One region of the Streptomyces sp. NPDC002403 genome, then DNA from elsewhere that is predicted to be linked to it. Evidence: riboswitches for the same ligand, from Rfam matches in the RefSeq annotation. Region 1 holds a riboswitch; each other region holds the start of a gene.
What was found. Region 1 has a riboswitch for cyclic di-AMP ahead of ACWCPY_RS28430 (M23 family metallopeptidase). Riboswitches for the same ligand answer to the same signal wherever they lie in the genome.
Positions count from the first base shown of each region.

Region 2: it holds a riboswitch for cyclic di-AMP, as region 1 does, so the genes downstream of both, ACWCPY_RS01895 (NlpC/P60 family protein) here and ACWCPY_RS28430 (M23 family metallopeptidase) in region 1, are expected to answer to the same signal.
Region 3: it holds a riboswitch for cyclic di-AMP, as region 1 does, so the genes downstream of both, ACWCPY_RS39265 (M23 family metallopeptidase) here and ACWCPY_RS28430 (M23 family metallopeptidase) in region 1, are expected to answer to the same signal.
Region 4: it holds a riboswitch for cyclic di-AMP, as region 1 does, so the genes downstream of both, ACWCPY_RS35885 (transglycosylase family protein) here and ACWCPY_RS28430 (M23 family metallopeptidase) in region 1, are expected to answer to the same signal.

Region 1 covers NZ_JBSFBQ010000031.1:82,835-90,060, reverse strand. The annotation lists gene ACWCPY_RS28440 (tyrosine-protein phosphatase) at 1-12, opposite strand, end outside; gene ACWCPY_RS28435 (alpha-galactosidase) at 238-2,334, shown strand; cyclic di-AMP (ydaO/yuaA leader) riboswitch at 2,632-2,788, shown strand; gene ACWCPY_RS28430 (M23 family metallopeptidase) at 2,792-3,727, shown strand; gene ACWCPY_RS28425 (SGNH/GDSL hydrolase family protein) at 3,916-4,761, shown strand; gene ACWCPY_RS28420 (STM4011 family radical SAM protein) at 4,798-5,676, opposite strand; gene ACWCPY_RS28415 (STM4012 family radical SAM protein) at 5,683-7,044, opposite strand; gene ACWCPY_RS28410 (STM4013/SEN3800 family hydrolase) at 7,041-7,226, opposite strand, start outside.
Region 2 covers NZ_JBSFBQ010000001.1:390,024-397,249, forward strand. The annotation lists gene ACWCPY_RS01875 (LuxR C-terminal-related transcriptional regulator) at 1-425, shown strand, start outside; gene ACWCPY_RS01880 (GNAT family N-acetyltransferase) at 488-1,249, opposite strand; gene ACWCPY_RS01885 (NlpC/P60 family protein) at 1,326-2,387, opposite strand; gene ACWCPY_RS01890 (hypothetical protein) at 2,702-3,055, shown strand; gene ACWCPY_RS01895 (NlpC/P60 family protein) at 3,111-4,247, opposite strand; cyclic di-AMP (ydaO/yuaA leader) riboswitch at 4,255-4,420, opposite strand; gene pcrA (DNA helicase PcrA) at 4,668-7,130, shown strand; gene ACWCPY_RS01905 (M23 family metallopeptidase) at 7,170-7,226, opposite strand, start outside.
Region 3 covers NZ_JBSFBQ010000075.1:597-7,822, forward strand. The annotation lists gene ACWCPY_RS39235 (FAD-binding oxidoreductase) at 1-1,252, opposite strand, end outside; gene ACWCPY_RS39240 (SHOCT domain-containing protein) at 1,406-1,825, opposite strand; gene ACWCPY_RS39245 (hypothetical protein) at 1,987-2,208, shown strand; gene ACWCPY_RS39250 (SPFH domain-containing protein) at 2,261-3,472, shown strand; tRNA gene ACWCPY_RS39255 (tRNA-Met) at 3,549-3,622, shown strand; gene ACWCPY_RS39260 (PP2C family protein-serine/threonine phosphatase) at 3,802-4,980, shown strand; cyclic di-AMP (ydaO/yuaA leader) riboswitch at 5,252-5,404, shown strand; gene ACWCPY_RS39265 (M23 family metallopeptidase) at 5,416-6,525, shown strand; gene ACWCPY_RS39270 (aldo/keto reductase) at 6,706-7,226, shown strand, end outside.
Region 4 covers NZ_JBSFBQ010000055.1:18,762-25,987, reverse strand. The annotation lists gene ACWCPY_RS35895 (FtsB family cell division protein) at 1-193, opposite strand, end outside; gene eno (phosphopyruvate hydratase) at 291-1,571, opposite strand; gene ACWCPY_RS35885 (transglycosylase family protein) at 1,858-2,616, opposite strand; cyclic di-AMP (ydaO/yuaA leader) riboswitch at 2,620-2,791, opposite strand; gene ACWCPY_RS35880 (transglycosylase family protein) at 3,092-4,024, opposite strand; gene ACWCPY_RS35875 (cytochrome P450 family protein) at 4,130-5,443, opposite strand; gene ACWCPY_RS35870 (nucleoside triphosphate pyrophosphohydrolase) at 5,493-6,455, opposite strand; gene ACWCPY_RS35865 (SurA N-terminal domain-containing protein) at 6,533-7,177, opposite strand.

The sequences.
Region 1 (7,226 bases):
CTGCTGCGTCACAGCGACTCCTGGGGTGTCCGGTGCCGACGCGGGTCGCCGGCGAGGCAACTTCCGCGACGGTACGACATTGGTTCCTCAGGCAATCATCTCGGCCTTTCCCTGTCGATACCCGGGCGAACTCCGGTGCTCCAGTGGCGAATCCGCCCGGTGAATTCCTGGCAAGTCCGTTGCCCACGCCCCAACGATGATCGATGATGTGCGGAACTGTTGGAATGTGGGGATGCGATGATCGAGACGGGCAACACCGGCCGGACCTGGCTGCTCACCGGGGCGAGCAGCAGCTATGCACTGCGACTGACCGAGCAGGACGAGCTGGTCCATCTGCACTGGGGGCCGAGGATCTCCCTCGCGGCGGCCGAGGCGCTGGCCGCCGCGCCGGAGCTCCCCTTCAGGGCCTTCGAGTCCCACCTCGACGGCCGGGAGGAGTATCCGGTGGAGGGCGGCCCCCGGTTCGTGCGCCCGGCGCTCTCGGTGCGTACCCCCGAGGTCCGCGGCACCGAGTGGGCCTTTGCCGACGCCTCGGTGGACGGGGACGAGCTGCGGCTCGGCTTCACCGACTCCGTGCACCGGCTCGACCTCACCCTGCACTACCGGATGCGGGACGACTCCGACGTCGTGGAGCGCTGGGCCACCGTCGCCCATGCCGGACCGGACGGCCCGCCGCTGGAACTGCTGCGCGCCGACGCGGCCGCCTGGTCGTTGCCGGCCCGCGACGGCTGGCGGCTGAGCCGGCTGCACGGACGCTGGGCGGCGGAGTCGCGGCTGGAGCGGGCGGAGCTGCTCCACGGCGAGAGCGTCATCTCCAGCCGGCGCGGCCACACCGGGCACCAGTACCTGCCGTGGGTGGCCCTGGACGCCGACGGCGCGGCGACGGAGGAGAGCGGCGAGGTGTACGGCTGCGCGCTCGGCTGGTCCGGCTCGTGGCGGATCTCCGTGCAGCGGCTGCCGGACGGGCTCGTGCAGATCACCGGCGGCGCCGGCTACGACGACTCCGGACTGCTGCGGCTCGCGCCGGGGGAGTCGTACACCACGCCCGTGTTCGCCGGGCTGTGGAGCGGCCAGGGGTTCGGCGGCGCGAGCCGCGCCTGGCACGCCTGGCAGCTGGCCCATGTGATCCCGGACGCGGAGAAGCCGCGGCCGGTGCTCTACAACTCCTGGGAGGCGACGGGCTTCGACATCTCGCTGGACCAGCAGCATGCCCTCGCCGTGCGCGCTGCCGCGATGGGCGTCGAGCTGTTCGTGGTGGACGACGCGTGGTTCGGGCAGCGGACCAGCGACCGGGCCGGCCTCGGTGACTGGACGCCGAATCCGGACCGCTTCCCCGGCGGGCTGAAGCCGCTCGCCGACGAAGTGCACCGGCTCGGCATGCAGTTCGGAATCTGGGTCGAACCGGAAATGGTCAATGCCGACAGCGACCTCTACCGCGCGCACCCCGACTGGGTGCAGCACTTTCCCGGACGGGCGCGGACGGAGTACCGCAACCAGCTGGTGCTCAATCTGGCCCGCCCCGATGTGCAGGAATATCTCTGGGAGCAGCTGGACACACTGCTCTCCGAGACGCCCGTCGACTATGTGAAGTGGGATTTCAACCGCTGCTTCACCGATGCGGGCTGGCCGGGCGAGGAATACCCGCAGAAGCTCTGGATCGAGCATGTGAACGCCCTGTACGCACTGATCGACCGGCTCAGGGCCGCACATCCCTCGGTCGCATTCGAATCCTGCTCGGGCGGCGGCGGCCGGATCGACCTGGGGATCCTGTCCCGTACGGACCAGGTGTGGACCTCCGACAACACCGACCCGCTCGACCGTCTCGCCATCCAGGAGGGCTTCGGGCACATCCACCCGGCCCGGGTGATGGCCGCCTGGGTCACCGACAGCCCGAACCACCAGCTCAACGGCAGGGTCAGCTCGCTGCGCTTCCGTTTCGTGAGCGCCATGGCCGGTGTGCTCGGGGTCGGCGGGGACCTCACCGAATGGAGCGAGGAGGAGCTGGCCGAGGCGCGGACCTGGGTGGAGCTCTACAAGGAGATCCGGCCGGTCGTGCAGCACGGCGCGCTGTACCGGCTGCGCGAGCCGCGCGGCGGACTCAGTGCGGTCCAGTACGTCCACGGCCAGGAGACCGTGGTCCTGATGTGGCTGGAGGCGCAGCGATACGGGGAACGGCCCCCGGCCCTGCGGCTGCGCGGGCTCGACCCCGCGGCGGCATACACCTGCCTGGACACAGGGGCGGTGCACCACGGCTCGGCGCTGCTCCACCAGGGACTGCAGAGCGGACTCCAGGGGGATCTCGACGCACGGGTGCTGCGCCTGCGAAGGGTGTGACAGAAGGGGCATGTCCGTAATGCGGTCTTTTGTCTGAACATCGCCCGTTTATGCGGGAGATGATCGCCGCCTCGTGAGCGGGATCATATCCGTGACGGTGTGTGGCGGCAGGAGGGTCGGGCATTCCGTGCGCCGTGCGGAAAGCCAAGATCCGTAATCCACGGAGTGTGACCGGAATTCCGCACCGATTTCCCCGGTGCGGAATCCGCAATGGAACCCGCCGCTTGTTCTCGCCGTCCCGACTCGCTTACGGTCACCGTCAATCCGGACGGACCGCCTAATCCTGCCGCCGCCCGGAATTCGTACCCACTCATCGCGTGGCAGGAGCGGGGGAACCAGGTAAGTCGCCGACCGGAGAAATCCGGCCGGCTCGGGGTGAAGTCGCACTCGGTGCGGCCGGGCATCTCCAGCCCGAACCCGACAGCTCACCTCGCAGGCGCCGGAGAGGAAGCACGTCATGCCCATATCGGGTAAGCACCGCCGTACGAAGATCGGTCCCGTCGCCCGTGGCGTCGCCGCGGTCGGTGCCGGTGGCGCCGTCATCGCACTCCCGCTGCTCGGTGCCACCGGTGCCCACGCCGCGGAGCAGGCCGCCCCGGCCGCCGCCCCGCAGTCGGCCACCGCCGCCGCGCACGCCCAGCCGGTCACGCAGAAGCAGGCCGCCACCACGACGTACTCCGTCGTCTCCGGCGACTACCTGTCGAAGATCGCCGCCGAGCACAAGATCGAGGGCGGCTGGCAGCAGCTGTACCAGGACAACCGCAAGGTCGTCGGTGAGGACCCCAGCCTGATCTTCCCGGGCATGAAGCTGACCCTCGGCGGCAAGGCGGCCGGCAACGCCGCGCCCACCGGCGCCGGCACCGGCTCCGCCCTCCCGTCGAAGGCGCCCTCCGCCGCCGCGGCCGCCGAGAAGTCCGCCCCGGCCAAGTCCGTGACCGCCGCCCCGCAGTCCAAGGCGGCCTCCGCCCCGGCCGCCAAGAGCAGCAGCTCCGGCTACGTCCACCCGGTTCCCGGCAACCACACCACCAACTACCGGGCCTCCGGCTCCAACTGGTCCAGCGGCAGCCACAGCGGAATCGACTTCCCCGTCGCCACCGGTACCAGCGTCAAGACCATCACCTCCGGCACCGTCGTCACCGCCGGCTGGGGCGGCGCGTACGGCAACCAGGTCGTCGTCAAGCACGCCGACGGCCACTACTCGCAGTACGGCCACCTGTCCTCGCTCTCCGTCTCGGCGGGCCAGACCGTGACCGTGGGCCAGCAGATCGGCCTCTCCGGTTCCACCGGCAACTCCACCGGCCCGCACCTCCACTTCGAGGTCCGCACCGGCCCGGCGTACGGCTCGGACATCGACCCGATCGCCTTCCTGGCCTCGCACGGCATCTACGTCTGAGCCGAACGGCCGGGCAGCTGAGCGACACAGCATGACCTGAGCAACACAGAAGGGGCGGTGCGCGGCGGCGCACCGCCCCTTCTGCTTATTCCCTCTTTATCAAAACTGACCGGGTGGTCTATCTCACCACCCGTCAACCCCATATTACGGTCGCGTAGGTCACATTCGGCGGTGCAGGATAAGCGTTTGTGGCAGACGATTCGAGAAAAAACCAACGTGGCGTCAACAACCGACAGGGCGTCATCGGGTCGTACGCGGCGATCGGCGACAGCTTCACCGAGGGAGTCGGCGACCCCGGCCCGGACGGGACCTTCGTCGGCTGGGCGGACCGATTCGCGGTACTTCTCGCGGACCAGCTCCCGGACCCCGATGCGGCGACGGGCGGCGAAGGCTCCGCGCACGGCAATTTCAGGTACGCCAATCTCGCCGTACGAGGACGCCTCCTCGACCAGATCGTCGAGGAGCAGGTGCCGCGCGCCAAGGAGCTCGCACCCGATCTGGTGAGCTTCTGTGCGGGCGGCAACGACATCATCCGGCCGGGCACCGACCCCGACGACGTGGCCGAGCGCTTCGAGCGCGCCGTCGCCGAGCTGACCGGGGCGGTCGGCACGGTCATGGTCACCACCGGCTTCGACACCCGTGGCGTTCCCGTGCTGCGCCATCTGCGCGGCAAGATCGCCACGTACACCGCCCATGTCCGGGCCATCGCCGACCGCTACGACTGCCCGGTCCTCGACCTGTGGTCGCTGCGCTCCGTCCAGGACCGGCGCGCCTGGGACGACGACCGGCTCCATCTGTCGCCCGAGGGACACACCAGGGTCGCGCTGCGCGCCGCCCAGGTCCTCGGTATCGACGTGCCGGCCGACCCCGACCAGGAATGGCCCCCGCAGGCGCAGCGCGGCACCCTCGAAGTACGGCGCGACGACATCCACTGGGCGCGCGAGTACCTGGTTCCGTGGATCGGCCGGCGGTTGCGCGGCGAATCCTCCGGCGACCACGTCGAGGCGAAACGGCCGGACCTCCTGCCGCTCTAGACCGTCTCGCGCAGTCCCGCCGGACGTGTCCGGAGCTCAGACACGTCCGGCGAGCAGCGGCGGCAGCGATGCCGGTATCCGCTCCAGCACACCGCCGGCGAAGACGTCGTACAGCGGCAGCGTCTCCAGATGCACGTAGCCGATGTGGCAGTCGCAGACCGCCAGCGGACAGGCACGCGGACCGAGGGCCCTGCGGTAGCTCCCGTCGTAGAGATTGCCCAGCTCTGCCGGGACGAAATGGCAGCGTCGCACGGTGCCGTCACCGTCCACCGAGACGACCGACTCACCGGTCCTGCAGGGCAGCCCGGCCGACCGGTGCGGACGCCGGCTGTACGGGAAGAGCGGGTCGATGGCCGTCCAGCGGTCCGCCTCCTCGTCCGTGTAGCTGTGGCCCTCCGCCGCGTTCACCCAGAGATAGACCTCCTCCGGCAGCGCGGCGCGCAGCCGCCGCGCCTCGTCGAGATGGTCGTCGAGCCCGACCACACCGACACTGTGCCGGATGCCGAGCGCGGTCAGCTCCCGGCACTTGGCGAGGAACCGCTCGTACGGCGTCTGCCCCGGGTGGTACGTGCACCACAGCGCGATCTTCTCGCGGCCCGCCTCACCGGCCTCGGCCAGCCACCCCGTACGGCTGCTCATGTTGGTCTGGATCGCGACCCGTCGGATGTGCGGCAGCTGCGCCAGCTCGACCAGCGCACGGCGGTACCAGGAGCGGACCAGCCCCTCGCCCCACGGGGTGAAAAGCACCGAGATCCGGTCACCGGTCTGCGCCGCGGCCCACGCCGTGAACCGCTCCAGCGCGGCACGGTCGGCCCGCAGCTGCTCCGGGCTGTCGCGCCGCTTGGCGAAGGGGCAGTACGGACAGTCGTAGTCGCACGAGGCGAGCGGGCCTCGGTAGAGGATCGTCAGGTCCATGGGCGCTCACTTCAACTCGTACGCGGCCATCGTGGCCCGTACACCGGGGGAGAACAGTTCCGGGCCCAGTGCGTCGGAGTGGGCCAGGCCCTCGGGGGAGAGCCGCAGCAGTCCCAACGCCCCGGCCGACGCGTCGAGCCAGCCGCGCGCCTCGAACCGGGCCAGTTCGAGGGGGAAGTCGTCGGCCGGCGAGGTGCCGAACCGCTCCCTGTAGTCGGCCAGGCGCAGCCCCTCCGCCTGGAGGACCGACTGCAGGAGGTGGCGGCGGCGCGCCTCGTCGCCGTCGACGTACCGCCCGACCTCCGCGCGGGAGAAGTCCTCGGTGGCCGCGTAACCGTCGATGATCGCCCGGACCTCCCGCATCTCGACCGCGTAGTCGAAGGAGTAGTGCAGTCCCGTGGTGTACGAGCGGGCACCGCACCCCAGGCCGATCATGCCGTCGGTCTGGCAGGCGTAGTCGTCGGGCCCGTCCGTCCGCGGGGCGTCGGCGCGGCGGAACATCCGCATCGAAACCTGCTCGTAGCCGTGGGCCAGGAGATGGTCCCGGCCCGCGCGGTACAGCCGCAGCCGCTGCTCGTCCCAGGCCGCGTCCGCCACGGCCTCGCTGTCGGCACCGAGCCGTCCCAGTCCGGTCAGCGGGCGCACGTACAGCGGGTAGAGGTACAGCTCCTCCGGCCGCCAGCCGAGCGCCGCGTCCAGCGAGGCGCGCCAGCTGTCCTCGGTCTGCCCGTCGATGCCGTAGATCAGGTCGATGTTGAGGACCGGGATGCGGGCGTCACGTATCCGGTCCAGCGCCGCCTCCACATCGGCGCGCCGCTGCGGGCGCACGGCGGCCCGCGCCTCGGCCTCGACGAAGCTCTGCACCCCGATGCTGATCCTGGTCGTCCCGCGGTCGGCGAGGACGGCCAGCCGGTCGGCCGTCGCGGTCGACGGCGACGTCTCGACCGACAGCGGGACGGACCGCAGATCGGCGCCCATCCGCTTCTCCGCGATGTCGCAGAGCCGTTCCAGCTCCACCGCGGTCAGGAACGTGGGCGTACCCCCGCCGAACGCGGCCGCGGCGAAACGCGCCGGCTCCTCGTCGCCCAGCGCCTCCCGTACCGCGGTGGCCTGCCGGTCCAGCGCGTCGAGATAGCGGGTCGTCAGCTCGTCCGGGGCGCCGATCCGGGTGAAGAGATTGCAGAAGCCGCACCGGACCTCGCAGAACGGTATGTGCAGATAGAGCGAGAGCGCGTCCTTGCGCTCGGCCGCCCACAGCTCGCGCAGCGCCGGCCGGCCGGCGAGCGGCCGGTAGGCGGTCTTGTGCGGGTAGGCGTAGACATAGCTCTGGTACGGCCGGGTGGCCGGCACGGTGGTGGTGGTGCTCATGGTGCGATGGCCCCCGGTTCCAGGAAGAAGTGCGCGTACGGAACGGTCCAGACGGACTCGTGACCCAGCCGGTGACCGGTGTAGCCGTCGTCCCCGTACGCCGTGCCGTGGTCCGAGCAGACGATGGCGAAACAGCGACGGCGGCTGCTCGCGGCGGCGAAGAGCCTGCCGATATGGGCGTC
Region 2 (7,226 bases), on a different contig from region 1:
TGGACAACCCGGTGCGGTTCCTGGCGCTGTCCGTGTCGGACGCCGCCGAGGACGTCATCGGCGTCATCCGCGGCGGTGCCCGCGGCTATGTCACCAAGACCATCACCGGCACCGACCTGGTCGACTCGGTCTTCCGGGTCCAGGACGGCGACGCGGTCTTCTCGCCCCGGCTGGCCGGCTTCGTCCTCGACGCCTTCGCCTCCACGGACGCGCCGCCGGTCGACGAGGACCTGGACCGGCTGACCCAGCGCGAGCGCGAGGTGCTGCGGCTGATCGCCCGCGGCTACGCCTACAAGGAGATCGCCAAGCAGCTCTTCATCTCGGTGAAGACCGTCGAGTCGCACGTCTCGGCGGTGCTGCGCAAGCTCCAGCTGTCCAACCGCCACGAGCTGACCCGGTGGGCGACGGCCCGTCGGCTGGTCTGAGCCGGGCGGACGACGGTCCGGGCCCGCCGACGGGCCGATCCCGTCGGCGGGCGACGGTCCCGTCAGGCCGGTTCGAGCGAGATGTTCAGCTTCTCGCCGATCCTGCAGAAGCCGATGCCCGCGTAGATCCGCTCCACATCGGCGTCGCCCGGCTCCAGCCACACCGCCCGGCAGCCGCGCCCGAAGGCGGTCGCGGTCAGATGGGCGGAGAGCGCGGCGCCGATGCCGCGGCGGCGGTAGGCGTCGGCGACGGCGAGACCGGCCAGCTCGGTGAGGCCGTCGACCGGGACGGAGCAGCCGCCCGCGCCGGCCGGTACGCCGTCGACCGTGGCCAGGGCCGCGACCCCGCCGTCCCGGGCCGCGGTGCGCAGCCACTGCGCCACGCCGTCCTCGGGCTCGCCGGTGCCGCCGTATCCGTGGTGCTGGACGAGCGCGGCGGCGGCGAACTCCGCGTCGGTGGCCGGTTCGTCGATCGCGAGGTCCGCCACCGGCTCCGGCGTCAGCAGCTCGCCCGGTGCGCAGGCCATGATCGGGGCCCGGTTCTCGACGGTGAACCCGGCGGCGAGCAGCGCGGGTTCGACCGCGGGTGCCGATCCGGGCAGGAACTCCAGCCGGGGCAGCCGGTCGTGCGCGCGGAACGCCGCGATCAGCGCGTCGAGATCTTCGGTGGTCGGCTCGGCGTCCTGGTCGGGTATGGCGTAATTGGCGTACTTGAGCGACCAGTCGGGGTTGTACCGCACCGTGAAGGGCCCGACCCGGAGGTGGTCCGGGGAGCGCTGGGCGAGCGTACGGGCGTGGGTCTGGACATCGGCGTCCATGGGCATGTGGGGTCGTCCTCCGGCCGGTCGGTCGACGGCGGGCCGACCCGATGACGGGCCGACCCGGATCGGAGTGGGGAGCCTATGCCACCCGGGTGGCCCCGGCGAAGGGCATCTGGTCGATCGGTGCGACCCGGACCGGCGCTCCGGGGCGCGGGGCGTGGATCATCTGCCCGTTGCCGATGTAGAGCCCGACGTGGCTGATGCCGGAGTAGAAGAACACCAGGTCGCCCGGGGCGAGTTCGGAACGCGAGACACGCCGCCCGGCGTTGATCTGGGTGTACGTGGTCCGGGGGAGCGAGACACCGGCGGAGCGCCAGGCGGCCTGGGTGAGCCCGGAGCAGTCGAACGAGGAGGGGCCGGTGGCGCCCCAGACGTACGGCTTGCCGAGCGCCCCGTACGCGAAAGCGACGGCCTCGGCGGCGCGGGCGTTCGGCGCCCGGACGGGGCCGCGCGCGGTGGCGCGGTCGGCGCGGTCGGCGGGACGCGTGCCGTCGGCCGATCCGTGGTCGGAGTTCTCGTAGGCGGTGCGCTCGGGCGGGCTCAGCCGGTCGAGGAGTCGCTGCGCGTCGGCGAGCTTGGTCGTGATCGTCGCCTTGTGCTTCTTCAGCTCGGCCCGGCGGGCGGCCAGTGCGGCCAGCTCTCCCTTGGCCTGCGCGCGCAGCGTGGCGATCCGGGCGACCTGCCGCCGGACCTTGTTGAGCGCGGCGGCCTGGCGGTCGCCGATCCGGTCCACGTACGACGCCCGCTCCAGGTACTGGTCCGGGTCGGAGGAGAGCGCCAGCTGTACGGACGTGTCGAGGCCGCCGGTGCGGTACTGCGCGGCGGCGAACGAACCCAGTGCGTCGCGCGAGGCGTTGAGGCGCTCGGTCCTGCGGGCGGCCTCGTCGCGCAGGTCGTCGAGGGCGTCCTCGGCGGCGGACGCCTTCTCCTTCGCGCCGTTGTACTGCTCGGTGGCGACCTCCGCGTCGTGGTACAGCCGGTCCACCTCGGCCTTGACCTGGGCGGGGGTGCGCTGCGGGTCGGCGTGCGCCGGGCCGGGCATCACTGCGGCGGTGGCGGCCCCGGTGAGGGCGAGGGTCGCCGCGGTGCGGGCAGCAGGGCCGGTGTACGGGCGCTGCTTGGGTTTTCGATGCGCTGCCACGAGGGCGTGCGTCCTTCCTGACGACTGCCCGTCGGGGGATACCGGCGGGCCCGCCACAACTCTCGGCGGGGCGACCGCTGCACCGTCCGCGTACGGAACGGCGGTGGAGCCGGTCGCCTGCCTAGGGACGCTAAACCCGGGGCACGGGCAGGAGTCGTAATGACGCTTATTGTCTGAATTTGGCGTGGCAATGTCGTCGAGTGATCGGAAAAATTACACCAGAGTAAGGCAATTGGTACAGGCGCGAGTGAAGTGGTCAGGAAGGTGTACCTGCCTGCCGAGCGGTGATATGGCCGGGGCTAGGCTGCGGCCTCATGGACGTACTCATTCATGTCTTCGTCGCCCTGCACATCATCGGCATCGCCTCCCTGCTGGGCGGTTTCCTGACCCAGATGAAGGCGATGGGCGCGGGCACGGCCCGGTTCGTCCCGGCGATGCTGCACGGCGCGCTGACCATGCTGGTCACCGGCGTCGCGCTGGTCGGGCTGAACGAGGCCGACGGCAACCACGTGAACAACATCAAGATCGGCGTCAAGCTGCTGGTCCTGGTCGTCGTCCTCGCGCTCGTCTACATCAAGCGGGACGAGGAGACGGCCGACAAGGGTGCCTTCGCGGCGGTGGGCGGACTGACGATGCTCAACATCTTCATCGCCACGCTCTGGACCTGATCCCGCCCGCGTCGCGCCGCCCCGGCACCGGGGCGGCGCGACGCGTGGAGGCCTGCTAAGCGGGCCGCACGCTGCCGTGGATCGGCATGTAGTAGATCGACTCCTCGCGCACGTTCGCCCCGGGCTTCGGCGCGTGGATCATCATCCCGTCGCCCTTGTAGATGCCGACGTGGCTGATGTCGTCGTAGAAGAAGACCAGGTCCCCCGGCCGCAGGTCCGCCGTGGCGACCCGGGTGCCGATCTCGACCTGGTCCCATGTGGTGCGCGGGATGTCGACCCCCGCCGCCTTCCACGCGGCCTGGGTGAGTCCGGAGCAGTCGTACGACGCCGGGCCCGTCGCGCCCCAGACGTACGGCTTGCCGATCTGGGCCCTGGCGAAGGCGAGGACCTTCTCCGCCTTGGTGGTGGCGCTGCTGCCGGACCCGGTGCCCGTCCCCGTGCCGCCGCCGGACCCCTTCGCGGCCTCGTCGGCCTTGCGGTCGGCCTCGGCCTTCGCGGCGGCCTGCTGCTTCGCCAGCTCCTGGGCCTTGCGCTTCGCCTCCGCCTCCTTCTTGCGCTCGATCTCCGCGAGCCGTGCCTTCTCCTCGGCGGTGAGCTTCGACAGCAGTGCGCGCGCCTCGCCCAGCTTCGCCTGGACGTTCTGCTTGCTGGTGCGCAGCGTGGCCTGCGTCGTCGTCAGCGTCTCCAGGCTCCGCACCGCTTCGGCGCGCTTCTTCGCCGTCTTGGCCTGCTGCGTACGGAAGTCCGTGATCGCCTGCTGCTGCCGGCTGGTCATCCGGTCCATCAGCTGGTTCTGGTCGAAGTACGACTGCGGGTCGTCGGCCAGGAAGAACGTGGCGCTCGGTGTGAGCGAACCGCTGCGGTACTGCGCGGCCGCGTAGGTGCCGAGCGTCCTGCGCGCCTCGTTGAGCTTGTCGGCGCGCTTCGCGACATCGTCCAGCAGGGCGTCGACCTCGGCGCGCTGGGCGGCGGAGGCCTCCTTCGCCCGGTTGTACTGCTGGGTCGCGGTGCCCGCCTGCCGGTAGAGGTCGTCGACCTTCTTCTGCACGTCCTCGATGCCGGGTTTCGGATCGGGTGCGGCCATGGCGCTCTGCGTGGAGAGCAGGGTCACGGACGCCAGCGCCGCGGTGGTGAGACCGACGGCCGGTGCGGTGGTGCGCACCCGGGTGCGCGGCTTGCGATGGGATGCCAAGGCCGGCATCTCCTTCCGTGGACCGCCTACCGGGTTAGCTGTCGGGTTCGGGCGGAACGGAAGGCTGCCCTACGGTCCGAGTGGGGGATAAGGACCGATTCACCCCGGTACTGCGTATGGGTCCCCGGTTCCGAACTCCCGTGGGGGCAGCCCGGATTCGGCGGAGGCGCCCGCTCGGCGTGGTTCGCCTCAAGGGGGTACGGGCCGCCCGGTCGAGCACGCTAGCCAACCCGTGGTGCTGCTGTGAAGGTTGATGTTCGATATGCCCGATACATTTTCGTGACCTTGCCGGAACGGGGTGGTGGAGGCCCGGAATCCCTCACGGGCTGTGGGCGCGCACCTGCGCCGGGTGTCCGTCGCGGTGTGCGGTTCGCCATGCGGCCTCCGGCTGTCGGTGGGGCGGCCTAGACTCGACTAGCGATGAGCAGCCTCTTTGACGACAGCTTCCTGGCCGGCCTCCAGCACTCGGAGGAAGAGCCCCCGCCGCCCCCCGAGGACTCCGCACCCGAAGCGGTGCCGGAGGACCTCTTCGCGGGCGTGTTCGACGGGCCCCCGCCGCCCAGGGACGCCTACTACCGCGACGGCGGGCACCGCCCCGTCATCGACGCCGCGGCGCTCCTCGACGGGCTGAACACCGAGCAGCGCGCCGCCGTCGTCCACGCGGGCTCCCCGCTGCTCATCGTCGCCGGGGCCGGCTCGGGCAAGACCCGGGTGCTGACCCACCGGATCGCCCACCTCCTCGCGGAGCGCGGGGTGCACCCCGGCCAGATCCTGGCGATCACCTTCACCAACAAGGCCGCGGGCGAGATGAAGGAGCGCGTCGAGCAGCTCGTCGGACCGCGCGCCAACGCGATGTGGGTCATGACCTTCCACAGCGCGTGCGTACGCATCCTGCGCCGCGAGTCGAAGCGGCTCGGGTTCACCTCGTCGTTCTCGATCTACGACGCCGCCGACTCCAAGCGGCTGATGGCCCTGGTCTGCCGCGATCTCGACCTCGACCCGAAGCGCTTCCCGCCGAAGTCGTTCACGGCCAAGGTCTCCAACCTGAAGAACGAACTGATCGACGAGGAGACCTTCGCAGGCCAGGCCGCGGACGGCTTCGAGAAGACCCTCGCCCAGGCCTACGCGATGTACCAGTCCCGGCTGCGCGAGGCCAACGCGCTGGACTTCGACGACATCATCATGACGACGGTCCACCTGCTCCAGGCGTTCCCGGACGTCGCCGAGCACTACCGCCGCCGCTTCCGCCACGTCCTGGTCGACGAGTACCAGGACACCAACCACGCCCAGTACACCCTCGTGCGCGAGCTGGTCGGCCCGGCGGGCGAGGGCGACGCCCCGGCGGAGCTGTGCGTCGTGGGTGACGCGGACCAGTCGATCTACGCCTTCCGCGGCGCGACCATCCGCAACATCCTCCAGTTCGAGGAGGACTACCCGAACGCGACGACGATCCTCCTGGAGCAGAACTACCGCTCCACACAGACGATCCTCTCCGCCGCCAACGCGGTCATCGAGCGCAACGAGAGCCGCCGCCCCAAGAACCTCTGGACGAACGCCGGCACGGGCGCCCGGATCACCGGCTACGTCGCCGACACCGAGCACGACGAGGCGCAGTTCGTCGCCGACGAGATCGACCGGCTGACCGACGCGGGCGACGCCAGGGCCGGCGACGTCGCGATCTTCTACCGTACGAACGCGCAGTCCCGTGTCTTCGAAGAGATCTTCATCCGCGTCGGCCTGCCCTACAAGGTCGTCGGCGGCGTGCGCTTCTACGAGCGCAAGGAGGTCCGGGACATCCTGGCCTACCTGCGCGTCCTCGCCAATCCGGAGGACACCGTCCCGCTGCGCCGCATCCTCAACGTGCCCAAGCGCGGCATCGGCGAGCGCGCCGAGGCGATGATCGACGCGCTGTCCCTGCGCGAGAAGATCACCTTCCCGCAGGCGCTGCGCCGGGTCGACGAGGCGTACGGCATGGCGGCCCGGTCGGCCAACGCCGTCAAGCGGTTCAACACGCTGATGGAGGAGCTGCGCACGATCGTCGAGTCGGGCGCGGGCCCCGCGGTGGTCCTGGAGGCCGTCCTGGAGCGCACCGGCTACCTCGCCGAGCTCCAGGCGTCCACCGACCCGCAGGACGAGACCCGGATCGAGAACCTTCAGGAACTGGCCGCCGTGGCCCTCGAATTCGAGCAGGAGCGCGGAGCGGCCGACGAGGAGGGCATGGGCACGGCCGCGGGCACCGGCACGCTCGCCGAGTTCCTGGAGAAGGTCGCGCTCGTCGCCGACTCCGACCAGATCCCCGACGAGGACGAGGACGGCTCCGGTGTCATCACGCTGATGACACTGCACACCGCGAAGGGCCTCGAATTCCCCGTCGTCTTCCTGACCGGCATGGAGGACGGCGTCTTCCCGCACATGCGGGCGCTGGGACAGGTGAAGGAGCTGGAGGAGGAGCGGCGGCTCGCCTATGTAGGCATCACCCGGGCCCGCGAGCGCCTCTATCTGACCCGGGCCGCGATGCGCAGCGCGTGGGGCCAGCCCTCGTACAACCCGCCGTCGCGGTTCCTGGACGAGATCCCGGACCAGCACCTGGAGTGGAAGCGGACCGGGCCGATGGCGGCTCCGGCCGGACCGACCTCGGGGATCACGTCCTCGCTGTCCTCGTCGCGTTCGCGCTCCGGACCCTCGGGCTTCGCGACCCGGCGGACCTCGGACAAGCCGACGATCACGCTGGTCGTCGGGGACCGGGTCACGCACGACCAGTTTGGGCTCGGCACGGTCACGGCGGTCGAGGGCGTCGGCGACCAGGCGAAGGCCACGGTCGACTTCGGCGACGAGCGTCCGAAGAAGCTGCTGCTGCGGTACGCGCCGGTCGAGAAGCTGTAGCCGGAGCGGGCGGGGGCCGTGGTCCCCGCCCCGCCGGGCTCAGGTCGGGTTGAGGCCGTGGCTGCGCAGCCACGGCAGCGGATTCACTGCCGCTCC
Region 3 (7,226 bases), on a different contig from region 1:
AGTTCACGTACGTACCGCCCATGGAGTACGGGTGCAGCTCCTCCCAGTAGTCGACGCACCACTGCCTGAGCTTCGCGGCGTTGTCCGGGTCCGGGTCGATGCCGGCGATGACGCCGGACCAGACCGCGTCCCGGTAGGCCCAGGCCGTGTCGTCCGGGCCGGGCCGGTGGGCGGCCGCGTCGACCGGGTACAGGTGCGTGGTCGACAGGGTGGTGGGGAGGTTCTCGGCGTACTTCGCGTGTACGTCGATGGCGTCGTCGGTGATCCGGTCGAAGAAGTTGCCCCGCCAGTACCACTGGAGACCGGCGGGGAGCAGTTCGTCGAACAGGGACTGCAGGGCGGTGTAGGGCATCGGAGCCATGAAGTGGAAGGCGGGCGGGCCGGGATCCTCGACGGGTCCGAGGGTGGCTCCGAGGAGTTCGGGGTCGCCCGTCCAGCACCACACCACACCGCACATCCTCTGGCCGTGGATCTCCTCCGGGAACGGCGGGCCGGACGGCACGGTGAGCGCGGCGAAGAAGCCGTTCAGGTCCTGGGGTGCCTGCGGCAGGAAGTCGCGGTACCAGCGCAGTACGTCCTTGATCCGGTCGACCGGCCAGACGGTGAGGGCGACGCCCACGGTGTCCACCGGGTGCAGCCGGAAGGTGAAGGAGGTGACGACGCCGAAGTTCCCGCCACCGCCGCGCAGCGCCCAGAAGAGGTCGGGGTGGCTGGTGCCGTCGGCCGTCACCGTGGTGCCGTCCGCCAGGACCACGTCCGCGGCCAGCAGATTGTCGATGGTCAGGCCGTATCTGCGGGTGAGGTGGCCGTGGCCGCCGCCCAGGGTGAGGCCGCCGACGCCGGTGGACGACAGGATTCCGGAGGGTGTGGCCAGCCGGAACGCGTGGGCGGCGTGGTCGAGGTCGCCGAGGGTGGTGCCGCCGCCGACCGTGGCGGTCCGTGCGCCGGGGTCGATGTGCGCCCAGCGCATCGGCGAGAGGTCGATGATGATGCCGTCGTCGACCAGGCACAGGCCCGCGCCGCTGTGCCCGCCGCCCCGGACCGCGAACGCGAGACCCTCGTCCCGGACGAAATCGACCGCCGCCATGACGTCCGCCGTGTCGGTGCAGCGCACCACCGCCGCCGGACGCTTGTCGATCATGGCGTTGTAGACGGTGCGGGCCCGGCGGTACTCCGGGTCCTGCGGGCCGATGACGGGGCCGCGCAGCGCCTTCCGCATCGCGTCCAGGTCCTTGAGCGTGGTGCCGTTCATGGCCGGGCCATCTCCTCGCGCTCCGAGATGGGGGCGCCGCCCCTCGGCCTCCCGCCGTGGCCGATGTCTCAAGCCTCCTCGGGGTCCTGGGGCCCTGCCAGTCCGCCGGACCGCGCGGAGCGGGGGATACGCGCCGCGCGGGGACGGGGCCGGTCAGACGAGGAGCTTCGTCTTCGCCCGCTGGTACTCCTCGTCCGTGATGGCACCCCGGTCCCTGAGTTCGGCGAGCTTCGCCAGGTCGTCGACGTGGCTGCCCTTCTTCGTGGCGTCGCCGCCGCCCGCGTCGGAGGTGCCGGCGGCTTCGCGCACGTACGCCTTGAAGGCCGCGTCGCGTTCCTGGGCCTCCTTGATGTCCCGCTTGCTCATGGACTTGCCGCGCACGATCACGTACACCAGCACGCCGATGTACGGCAGCAGCAGCGTCACGATCAGCCAGCCCGCCTTGCCCCAGCCGCTGAGGTCGTGGCTGCGGAAGATGTCCGTGATGACCTTGAACAGCAGGAACAGCCACATGACCCAGAGGAAGAACCAGAGCATGGTCCAGAAGAGGTCGAGCAACGTGTAGTCGTCCACGGATCGCTCCTCGGTCGGCGCGAGTTCATCGCGACGGCAGGTGACGGGTAAACCAGTCATACCATCACATATAGACGCTCGCTTGTTGTCGTTCTGGGCTGTTATGAGGTCTTCTGCGACGGTAGGTGCGGAGTACCGTGGAAACATCGAGGCGGTGGTGCATGCACAGGGCAGATGAGTCCGCCCGCAGCCCGGTCGGGGCGATCGGCCGTGTGACCGTGCCGATTCCGTCCGGTGGGCCGGGCGAAGTACTGGTGGCCGTACGGGGTGGGTCCGAGGCCTACACCGCATGGTCGGCGACGTCGATCGACAGGGACGCACGCGTCGTTGTCGTCGACTCGGTCTCGGCGCGCGGCGTGATCGTGGAACGCCTGCCGTCCTGAGCCGAAGCAGCGACGTACCCATGGAAGCAGGACATACGGCAGGAGTCTTCCGATGTTCTTCTGGCACGTTCCCGCCCCCAACGAGGCGATGCTCATATCCGGTTCCAAGGGACAGACCCTGGACACCCAGTTCCGGATCGTCACCGGGCACGGCAGTTTCGTCCTCCCGGTCAAGCAGAAGGCGCGCATGCTCTCCCTGGCGCTGCGCGAGGCGGAGATCACCGAGGACTGCGTGACGCAGCAGGGCATCCGCCTCAACGTCCGGGCCGTGGCCGTCTTCAAGGTCGGCGACGACGCCGTGTCCATCGCCAACGCGGCCCGCCGTTTCCTGACCGAGCAGGAGCAGATGGAGGAGCTCGTCGGGCGGATCTTCGCCGGGCACCTGCGTTCCATCGTCGGCGGGCTGACCGTGGAGCAGATCATCCGCGAGCGCAACCGGGTCTCCCAGGAGGTCATCGCGGGCAGCCACGGCGAGATGGAGAAGCTCGGCATCGTCGTGGACGCCCTCCAGATCCAGGAGATCGACGACGCCACCGGCTACATCAAGAACCTCGCGGCCCCGCACGCCGCCGCGGTCGCCAGCCAGGCCCGGATCGCCGAGGCCAAGGCCGACCAGGAAGCCAGCCAGCGCGAGCAGCAGGCCGCCGCGCTCAAGGCGGAGTACGAACGCGACACCGCGATCAAGCGGGCAGGCTTCCTCGCCGAGACCGAGCAGTACAACGCCCGCGCCGCCCAGGCCGGGCCGCTCGCCCAGGCCAGGGCCTCGCACGAGGTCATCGAGGAGCAGACCGCACTCGCCGAGCGGCAGGCCGCGCTCGCCGCGCAACGGCTGGAGGCGGAGGTCCGGCGCCCCGCGGACGCCGAGGCCTACCGGCAGCGCACCCTGGCGGAGGCGGCCCGTGACCGGGTGAAGTTCGAGGCCGACGGCAGCGCCTACACGGAGCGGACCCTCGCCCAGGCCCAGGCGGACGCCAACAGTGCGCGTGCCGCCTCGCTGCGTGACGGCAACCAGGAACTCATCGCGGCCAACCGCATCGTGGAGAACCTGCCCGCCCTGGCCGACGCGGCCGCCCGGGGCATGTCCGGTGCCGACCTCACCGTCCTCAACGGCACCAACGGTGTCAACGAGATGGCGGCGGGCGTCGTCGGCCAGGGGCTGGCGATCCTTCACGCGCTGCAGCGCGGCGCGAACCCGATGAAGCAGCCGGCGGTCGACGGGAAGGCCGCTTCCGCGCCCCGCATCTCCGGGACGAATCCGTCCTGAACCGGCCGGGGTGAGGGACCGGCGAACCCGAGTGGTCAAAAGAGCGCCGGAGATGCCGTAGAGTTGTGTTCACCGACGCGGGGTGGAGCAGCTCGGTAGCTCGCTGGGCTCATAACCCAGAGGTCGCAGGTTCAAATCCTGTCCCCGCTACTCAGAGAATCAGGCCCGGCACGCATGCAGCGTGCCGGGCCTGATTCGTTTCGCGCCGCGCCGCTTCGCGCGTCCCCCCAATGGCCGATGCGGAGTCGCCGTCCCTGTCCGCTCCGGTGAGCCTGGGGTGGGGCGCGGTGCCGTCCGCAGCCGCGCGCGTACCGGGCAGGAGACCACAGGTGTGGAAGCGGGAGAAGCGTCGCGGCCGGCACGCCGGGGGCGGTACCCGGCAGTTCGTGCGCGCGCTGCCCGCCCTGATGATTCTCGGCGGGCTGTTGTTCGACGCCCTCACCCCGGACACCTTCACCGCCATTCCGTTGTTCGTGGCCGCTCCGCTGATCGCCGCCCCCTTCTTCTCGCTGGCCAGCACCATCCGCACCGCTGTGGCCTCGATGCTGGCCGACATCGCGCTGCGGCTGTACAGCAATACGCTGCCGCAGGTCGTGCCGTTGATCGAGCTGCTCACCCTGGCCACCGTCTCGGTCCTCGCGGTGGTGATCAACGGGGTCGTACGGCGCAGCAACGAACAGCTGGCCTCGGCGCGGTTCATCGCGGAGACGGCCATGCGCGCGGTGCTGCCGCAGCCGGCCGACCGGATCGGCGGACTGCAGGTCGCGGCCCGGTACGAGGCGGCGCAGGCGGACGAGTTCGTCGGCGGTGATCTGTTCGCGGTGTCGGACACCCCGTGGGGGGTGCGGCTGGTGGTCGGGGACGTGCGGGGGAAGGGGCTCGAAACGGTGGAGACGGTGGCCGTGGCCATCGGGGCGTTCCGCGAGGCGGCCGAGCAGGAGTCCTCGCTGGCGGGGGTGGCGGGGCGGCTGGAGCGGGCGCTGGCCCGGGAGGAGGCGCGGCGGGGCGGGCTCGACGTGCTCGAAGGCTTCATCACCGCCGTGCTGGCCGAGATCCCGTCCGGGCTGTCCCGGGTGCGGATCGTCAACCGCGGTCACCCCGAGCCGATCCTGCTGCACCCGGACGGCGCGCTGGAGGTGCTCAAGCCCTCCGTGCCGGCGCTGCCGCTCGGGATGTCCCTGGGGGTGTGGCCGGAGCGGACGGACGAGTGGGATCTGCCGGCCGGGACGACCCTGCTCCTCTACACGGACGGGCTCTCCGAGGCGCGGGACACCGAGGGGGTGTTCTACGACCCGGCGGCCCGGCTGCGCGGGCGGATCTTCCCGGGGCCCGAGGAGCTGCTGTCCGCGCTGACCGATGACGTACGCCTGCACACGGGGGGCGAGACGACCGACGACATGGCGTTGCTCGCGGTCGTACGTCCCGGGCAGGGGCAGCCGGACCGGCGCAGGACCGTGCGGATCGTCGGCGCGGAGAAGGCGTCGGGCACGACGTCGGGGGCGAAGTGAGGGACGGCGCGTGGAGAAGGTGCGAGGGGCGGAGCGCGCGATGCCACCGTGCGTAATCGAAAGGCGCCGCTCCGCATAACGTTTGACGCAACGTCAGAAACAGGGTAGTGGCTGAAGGGCGGTCAACTCGCCCGATTGCAACCACTTGTGTCCCGTAAAGTCCAGGCCAAAGACGTGAACGATCAGTGGGAACAGCTTGGAATACGGCCCCGGTGTCTATTAACGTTCGATAACGCAGCGCGGTCGTCCCAGCCGTCGTCAGTGGCGGCACCGTGCGCGAGCGCCGAATTCCGCAAGGGAACCGGGGAACCACCTACATGGGGTGAATCGGACACCTGTGTCTCGTGAGAGACGGAGGGGCCCGTAGGAGACCTTCCTGCTCCGAACCCGTCAGCTAACCCGGTAGGCGAGAAGGAAGGAAAGGAGTGCGCCCCCGTGGCGTCCAACAAGCCTGCCCCCGAGGCCCCGTCCCGGTTCGATCCCGACTACGGCACCGGCTACGGCGCCGAGTTCACCGGAGAGTTCGGCGGCGACCTCCGCACCGACGGCAACAGCGTTGAGCCGGAACGCAGTCGGGACGAGTGGAACCCCACTGAGGAATCGGTTCGCCCGGTGCGCGGCAGGCACCGCGTCGCCAAGCAGCGCAACGGACTCGCCCGCAGCTCCACGGTGCTGGGTGTCGGCGTCATAGCGGCGGTCGGCGCGGGGGGCATGGCCACCGCGCAGGGCAAGCCCCCGGTCTCCATCTCCGTGCCCGACGCCATCACGGACAACCTCCCCGACGCCAAGTCGCTTCCCGGCGTGGGCTCCCTGTTCTCCGACGGGTCCGAGGCGGACAAGGCCGAGGTCGCGGCGGCCGACGCCCCGCTCACCACCGCCGGCATCACCACCGCCGAGGTCGAGCAGGGCACGACGGACGCGGGCGAGGCGCTCCGCGCCCGCATCCTCCAGCAGGCCGAGCAGCAGCAGGACGCCGCCGACGCCGAGGCCAAGGCGGCCCAGGAGAAGGAAGCCGCGGAGAAGGCCGCCGCCGAGGCCAAGAAGCAGCAGGACGAGGCCGAGGCCAAGGCGGCCGCCGAGAAGAAGAAGGCGGAGGAGGAGGCCAAGAAGAAGGCGGAAGCCCTGCGGCTCGCCAAGCTCGCCGCCAGCTACGCCATCCCGACCTCCTCGTACACCATCACCTCGACCTTCGGTCAGGCCGGTTCGATGTGGTCCTCCGGCTACCACACCGGCCTCGACTTCGCGGCTCCGACCGGCACCCCGATCAAGGCCATCCACGGCGGCACGGTCAAGTCGGCCGGCTGGTCCGGTTCGTACGGCTACCGCACGGTGCTGGAGCTCGACGACGGCACGGAGCTGTGGTTCTGCCACCAGTCCTCGATCGGCGTCAGCGTCGGCCAGAAGGTCACCACCGGCGAGACGATCGGCCGGGTCGGCGCGACCGGCAACGTGACCGGCCCGCACCTCCACCTGGAGGTCCACACCGCCGACGGCACGGGCATCGACCCGATGGCCTGGCTCCGCGGCAAGGGCCTCAACCCCTGAGGCGACGCCCGCCCCGATGAACCCCGGCAGCCCTGACGCTCACCCCCCGACGTCAGGGCTGCCGGTCTGTCGACAGGGCACGGAGGGCGGGCGCGCGGAGGGTGAGCCGGCCGCGACGGCCGACTCACCCGAATGCTGGAATCCGGAATAGTGGACGCACGGGAATTCGTTGATCCACTCATGACTTCTCTTCGCAGGCTGGGCTCCTCCGACCTTCAGGTATTCCCGCTCGCCCTCGGCGGCAACGTCTTCGGCTGGACCGCCGACGAGGCACAGTCGTTCGCCGTGCTGGACGCCTACACGGCAGCCGGAGGCAACTTCATCGACACCGCCGACGGCTACTCCGCGTGGGTTCCGGGCAACGAGGGCGGCGAGTCGGAGACGGTCATCGGCAAGTGGCTCGCCTCCCGCTCCGACCGCGATTCCGTCGTCGTCGCCACCAAGGTCTCCACCCACCCCTCGTACCGGGGGCTCGCGCCCGCCACCATCAAGGCCGCGGCCGAGGCCTCGCTGCGCCGGCTCGGCACGGACCACATCGACCTGTACTACACGCACTTCGACGACGAGACCGTCCCGGTCGAGGACATCATCACCGCCCTCGACCAGCTGGTGAAGGAGGGCAAGGTCCGGGAGATCGCCGCCTCCAACATCAGCCCCGAGCGGCTCCGTGCCTCCCTGGACTTCTCGGAGCGTGAGGGGCT
Region 4 (7,226 bases), on a different contig from region 1:
ACTGCCGCATCGGGTACGCGAGCGCGACCACCAGGGAGCAGACCACGAGCGCGAGGAAGGCGGCCCGGCCGGTGAGCCGTGAGCGGCGGGCCTGACGGCGGTTCTGGGACCGGTAGACGCGGGCGGCGGTCTGCTCGCCGAGCAGCCGCAGCCGGGTCGCGGTGGAGAACCGGTCCCGGTCCTTCGCGGCCATGTCCCCGCCTCCCCATTACGCACGTCCGTCCCCGCACACGGTACGGGACCGAGTGCGGGGACGGACGGAGGCCGGGGTACTTGCCCCGCCGGACCTGTCAGACCTTGAACCGCGGGAAGGCCGAACGGCCCGCGTACACCGCGGCGTCGTCGAGGATCTCCTCGATGCGCAGCAGCTGGTTGTACTTGGCGACGCGGTCCGAGCGGGCCGGGGCGCCGGTCTTGATCTGGCCGCAGTTCACGGCGACCGCGAGGTCGGCGATGGTGACGTCCTCGGTCTCGCCGGAGCGGTGGGACATCATGCACTTGAAGCCGTTGCGCTGGGCCAGCTCGACGGCGTCCAGGGTCTCGGTCAGCGAGCCGATCTGGTTGACCTTGACGAGCAGGGCGTTGGCGGAGCCCTCCTCGATACCGCGGGCCAGGCGCTCCGGGTTGGTGACGAAGAGGTCGTCGCCGACGATCTGCACCTTGGCGCCGAGCTTGTCGGTGATGACCTTCCAGCCGGCCCAGTCGTCCTCGTACAGCGGGTCCTCGATGGAGACCAGCGGGTACGCGGAGACGAGCTCCTCGTAGTACTCGGTCATCTCGGCGGCCGAGCGGGCCTTGCCCTCGAACTCGTACTTGCCGTCCTTGTAGAACTCGGACGCGGCGACGTCGAGCGCGAGCGCGATGTCCTTGCCCGGGGCGTAGCCGGCCTCCTTGATGGCCTCGATGATGAGGTCGAGGGCGGCGCGGTTCGACTCCAGGTTCGGCGCGAAGCCGCCCTCGTCGCCGAGACCGGTCGACAGGCCCTTGGTCTTCAGGACCTTCTTCAGCGTGTGGTAGACCTCGGCACCCCAGCGCAGCGCCTCGGAGAACGACTCGGCGCCGATCGGCGCGATCATGAACTCCTGGATGTCCACGTTGGAGTCGGCGTGCGAACCGCCGTTGAGGATGTTCATCATCGGAACGGGCAGCAGGTGCGCGTTCGGGCCGCCGAGGTAGCGGAACAGCGGCAGGTCCGAGGCCTCGGAGGCGGCGTGGGCGACGGCCAGCGAGACGCCGAGGATGGCGTTGGCGCCGAGCGAGCCCTTGTTCTCGGTGGCGTCCAGGTCGAACATCGCCTGGTCGATCAGGCGCTGCTCGGTGGCGTCGTAGCCGACGAGCTCCGGGCCGATCTGCTCGATCACGGCGAGGACGGCCTTCTCGACGCCCTTGCCCTGGTAGCGGTTGGGGTCACCGTCACGGAGCTCGATGGCCTCGAACGCACCCGTGGAGGCGCCGGACGGAACGGCAGCACGGCCGGTGCTGCCGTCGTCGAGGCCGACCTCGACCTCGACCGTGGGGTTTCCGCGGGAGTCGAGGATTTCCCGGGCTACGACGACGTCGATGGACGGCACGAGGCATCTCCTTCTGGGATATGACGCTGTTTGTGCAGGGTCGCTTTGGCCTTGCGCCAAGAGCCTAACCGGCCCGGCCCGCTCAGCCCGACGACCGCCCGACCCCTGGGACGAAAAAGGACCCGAGGGCACACATTGCCGGGCAAACGGTCAGAATTCTACTGACCGGTAACTACAACACTTGAACGGTCCGCCGCTCCCCCGAGCGCGGACGGCAGAACCCCGGCCCGGCGCGTACGGGGGAACGCGCGCCGGGCCGGGGTGCTCGGGGAGGAGCGAGCCGTGACTACTTCGTCAGGTGCAGCTGCTGACCCGGGTAGATCAGGTCGGCGTTCTTGACGATGTCCTTGTTCAGCTCGAACAGCTTCTGCCAGCCGCCCTCGACCTTGTGGTCGGCGGCGATCTTGCTCAGCGAGTCGCCGGAGACGACCTTGTACTCGCCGTCGCCCTTCTTGACCTTCTCGCCGGTCGGGGTGGTGACGGTCTTCTTCGACTCGGCCTGCGGGGCGGCGGAGCGGTCCGAGCGGGAGGCGGCGGGAGCCTCGGTGCGCTCGCTCTGCTTCGGCTGGGCCTGCTGCTTCGGGGCGGCCGGGGCGCTCTGCTGCTCGGAGGCGCCGGAGCTCGCGGTGGAGTTGGAGGAGGAGCCGGTGTCGACGCCCGGGTCGACGCCGTCGTTGGTCAGGTTGCCGGCGCCGGCGCAGCCCCAGGCGCCCGGGCCCTGCATGTCGAGGAGCCGCTCGGCGGTGGCGATCTGCTGGGCCTTGGTGGCCAGGTCGGCGCGGGGGGCGTACTGCGTACCGCCGGCGGCGGCCCAGCTGGACTGCGAGAACTGCAGACCGCCGTAGTAGCCGTTGCCGGTGTTGATGGACCAGTTGCCACCGGACTCGCACTGGGCGACGGCGTCCCAGGTGGCGACGGAGGCGGCGGAGGCGCCGGTCGCACCCATCAGGGGCACGGCGACAGCGGCACCGGCGACACCGGCGAGCGTGGCGATACGGACGGCCTTGGACGGGCGGCGGTGCTTGCCCTTGCTGGAAAGCAGCATGGAACTTCTCCTCACCGACGCCTACGAGGTGAGCTGTCGGGTTCGGGCCAAGTGAGTTGCCCGGTCGCACGTCCTAGCACGCGACTTCACCCCAAGCCGGTCCTGATGCGTCTCTCGACGATCGGGCCCGGCGCTTACCTGGGTCCCCCGCTCCTGCCTACGGCGCTTTACGCGTCTGTTCCCTTCGACCGACGGCAGGATTCGGCGTGACGGTCGACGGGGCCCGCGGTGCGAGCGGTTCCGACCGTAAACATACGCAACCCTCACATTCAAAGATGGACACATCGGACAATCCACCCGTACTTGCATCTGAAGAACCGTCGTTTCCGCAGGTGGGACGCGATGCGGAAGGGGCCCCCAGGCGCGACACGCCAGTTGACGCAAAGAGACCCATGTCTCACTTACGCATAAGTGGACATAGGTCCCTGAACTACCCCGATTTTCGAGGTGTTTTTAGTCGATTATCAGACTGCCTTCACTGGTCCTTCACATCGAGATCGAGGCTCTGGCCAGGGAGGATGAGGTCCGGGTCGGAGCCGACGGCACCCTTGTTGGCCTCGTAGAGCGCGGGCCAGCCACCGGGAACCTTCTGTGCGTCAGCAATCGACCAGAGGTTGTCGCCGGGGCGGACGGTGTACGTGCCGTCAGCCGTCGGCTCGGCCGTGTCGCGCGCGTCGCTGCCGCCGCGGGAGGCGTGCCGGCCCGACTCGCGGTCGCCGCCGTCCGTGCCGCGGCTCCCCTCGGCGGCCGGCGCGCCACGGTGCTTGCCGCCCACGCCACTGGACGAGCCGGGCGTGTCACGGGGGGCGCCGGGGGACGGAGTGGTCGAACCGGAGGACTTCGGGGACGGCGAGGTCTTCCCCGACGGCTTGCCGGCCCCCTGCGAGCCGTCCGAGCCGCCCGTACCGTCCGAGGGGCTCGTGGACGGCGTGGCGTCGTCGGACGGGTCCGCCGACGCCCCGTCAGCCGGCTTCGCGCTCCCGGCCGGGTCCTCGGCGGGGACGGAGCCCGGGTCGACCCCCGGCAGCACCCCGTCCACCGCGAGGCCGGAGATGACCGCACAGCTGGGCCATGCCTTCGGCCCCCGGTCCTCCAGAACCTTCTCGGCCACCTCTATCTGCTGCGCCCGGCTGGCGAGGTCGGCGCGCTCCGCGTACGCCTCACCGCCGTACGCCTTCCAGATCTCCGGCGAGAACTGCAGGCCGCCGTAGTAGCCGTTCCTGTAGTCGGCGCTCCACGCACCGCCGCTCTCGCACTCGGCCACCCGGTCCCAGGTCGTCGCGTCGGCCGCGTGCGCACCGGCCGCGCCGAGCAGCGGGATGGCGATGGCCGATCCGGTCACGCCCGCGGCGACGACGATGGCGGGTGCCTGACGGGGGCGACGGTGTCTGCCGTTCGCGGAGCCCATGGGGTTGCCTTCCGTGTGACTGACGTGTGACTGGTGAGTCGAACGGTGAACCTAGCGGGACTCGAACGCGCGTCACAAGTCGATGCAGCGCAGATCACGCGAAAGTCACAGAGTTGACGGGATGTCACTTCCGGCATGCGCGGCCCCCGGCGTGAACTCCACCGGAAGCGTGCGAAGTCCACGCATGATGAGCCCGCCACGCCACCGCAAATCGGCAGGTTCCACCGCAAGCCGCAGGTCCGGAAGGCGGGTCAGGAGCGTGGCGAGCGCGGTCTGTCCCTCCAGCCGGGCGAGCGGCGCGCCCAGGCAGTAGTGGATCCCGTGCCCGTATCCGAGGTGCTGATTGTCACGCCGCGCGAGGTCGAGCGTGTCGGGGTCCTCGAAGCGCTCCGGGTCGCGGTCGGCCGCGGCGAGCACCACGAGCACGGGGTCCCCGGCCGCGATGTCCTGCCCGCCGAGCGCCAGCGGCTCCGTGGCGAACCGCCAGGTGGCCAGCTCCACCGGACCGTCGTACCGCAGCAGCTCCTCGATCCCGGTCTCCAGCAGCCCGCTCTCCCCCGCGTCCAGGGAGAGCTGGAGCCGCCGGCGCTGCCCGGGGTTGCGCAGCAGGGCGTAGACCCCGTTGCCGATGAGGTTGACCGTGGTCTCGAATCCGGCGAAGAGCAGGATGAAGGCCATGGCCGCGGCCTCGTTCTCGGTGAGGTGCTCGCCGTGGTCGCTGGCCCGGATCAGCCCGGAGATCAGGTCGTCCCCGGGGTTCTCCCGCTTGCGGTGGATGAGTTCGGCGAGGTAGCCGCGCATCTTCTTCACCGACCGGGCCACCCCGCCGCGCGGGCCGCCGCCGTGGCGGATCATCATGCCCGCCCAGTCCCGGAAGTCGTCCTGGTCCTCGGGCGGGACGCCGAGCAGATCACAGATCGCGTAGATGGGGAGCGGGAAGGCGAAGTCGTGGATGAGGTCCGCCTTGCCCTCCGCGACGAAGCGGTCGATGAGGCGGTCCGTCAGTTCCTGTACGCGCGGTGCGAACTCGGCGACCCGGCGCGGGGTGAACGCCTTGGAGACGAGGCGGCGCAGCCGGGTGTGGTCCGGCGGGTCGATGTTCAGCAGATGCGTCATCAGCTCCGCCTTGCGCTCCCCCGGAATGCCCGTCTTCCCCCTGGCGTGCGCCGGCTCGGCGTGGTGCGCCGGGTTCTTGGAGAGCCGGGAGTCGGCGAGCGCCTGCCGCGCGTCCGCGTACCGGGTCACCAGCCAGGCCTCGACGCCGCTGGGCAGCGCGGTCCGGTGCACGGGGCTGTGCTCGCGCAGCCAGGCGTACGCCGGGTACGGGTCGGTGGCGAACTCCCAGGTGAAGAGTTCGGGTGCGCCGGCGGGGCAGGCGGCGGGCTGATCGGCGGGGCGGTCGGCGGGGCTGTGGTTCACCCCCCGACGTTATCGGCTGCCCCCGAAGGCCCTCCGGCGCCCTGCGGCGCTAGGCGTTGTCCTCCGCCGCTCTGATGGCGTCCCGGTAGGCGCGGCCCGCGGCCCGCAGCGCGGCTTCGGGGTCGATGCCGTCCTGCTCGGCGCGTACGGCGAGGGCGAGGAGCTCGTAGCCGATGCCGTCGCCGGTGGGGAGCGGCACGTCGAGCCCCGCGGTACGGACCCGGCCGGCCAGCTTCGCCGCCAGCGCCAGGCCGGGCTGGCCGAGCGGGACTCCGTCGGTGACCGAGTCGCGCTGCTTCTCGATGGCCTTGGTGCGCAGCCAGTGCGCGTGGACGTCCTCCGGGGTCTCGGCGCTCTCGTCGCCGAAGACGTGCGGGTGGCGGTGGATCAGCTTCTCGACGAGGGTGGCGGCCACGTCGTCCACGGAGAACGGCTCCTGCTCGTCCTCCTCGGCGATCCTGGCGTGGAAGACGACCTGGAGGAGTACGTCACCGAGCTCCTCGCGCAGTTCGTCGCGGTCGCCGTCCTCGATCGCCTCGACGAGCTCGTACGCCTCCTCGATGGCGTACTTGGCGAGGCCCTTGTGGGTCTTCTGCGAGGTCCACGGGCATTCGATCCTGATCCGGTCCATGATCTGGACCAGATCGAGGAGCCGGGCGCCCGGCAGGTCGTACGAACCGGGCAGCAGCTCCAGGTCCGGCATCCGCACCCGGCCCGAACCGGCGAGCCCCGCCAGACCGTCGGTCAGCGCCCGGTCGCCCTCGCCGCCCACGAGGACGACGACGGACCGGCCGCCCGCACAGGCGTCGACGAGCTCCTGCGCGGTGGGCGCGGAGTGCTCGACGGTGACGCCCGCCTCACGGAGATACGGCAGCTGCGGGTGGTCCGGCTCGGCGCAGAGCACCCGGTCGGCGGCGTGCAACGCCTGCCATGCGGGCCAGGACAGGAGTCCGGGCGCGACACGGTGGCTGGCGGTGAGCAGAACGATACGGCCGGGGTCTTCAGCGTTCACCGTTCGAATCTACCCCGGTCGTTCCCGCCGCCCGTGCCGCGGCCGGTCAGGCCCCGGCCTGATCCGGACGGGAGACCCTAGGTGTTCGCGCCGGCCGGCTTGGTGACCCGGTTGATCCAGGGGGCCTTGTAGTCGGCGAGCTGGGTCTGCTTGTCGTCCCAGGCGCCGTAGCGCGGATTGACGTCGACGCGCAGTGCCTTCGACGCCTTGCTGAGCGCCTCGCCGACGGCCTGCTGACCGGCGGGCTGCTGCAGGTCGGCGCCGAGCGCCTGGGCCAGCTTCGTCAGCTGGACCTGCTCGCGCAGGACGGCATTGATCTGGTCGGGGGCCACCCAGCTCTGCTGGAGCATCGCCGTCCGCAGCCCCGCCTCCCCGCCGGTCTGCGCCGCCGCGGCCTTGCGCATCTGCTGAATCTCGCTGCGGCTGACGCTCACGCCCGCGTCCCGCGCGGCCCGGTCCACGACCCGGTCGAAGATCATGCTGTGCAGCTTGGCGCGGCTGAGCTGCCCGGATTTGTCGATGAGCTGGGAGGCGTCCCTCGAATCGCTCTGGGCCTCGCGTACGGACGCCACCTGGCTCTGCAGTGCGGAGACCTCGATCCGGTCCCCGCCGACGACGGCCGCGGCGCCCGGGTGGGCCTCGCTGCCGCAGGCGGTCAGGAGTGGGGCGCCGGCGAGCAGGGCGGCGGAGACGGTGAGCGCGGTGCGACGGCGGCGGTGCAAAGGAACCTCCCGGGGAGACTTTGTGCATCAGTGCACAAGACCTTGCGGT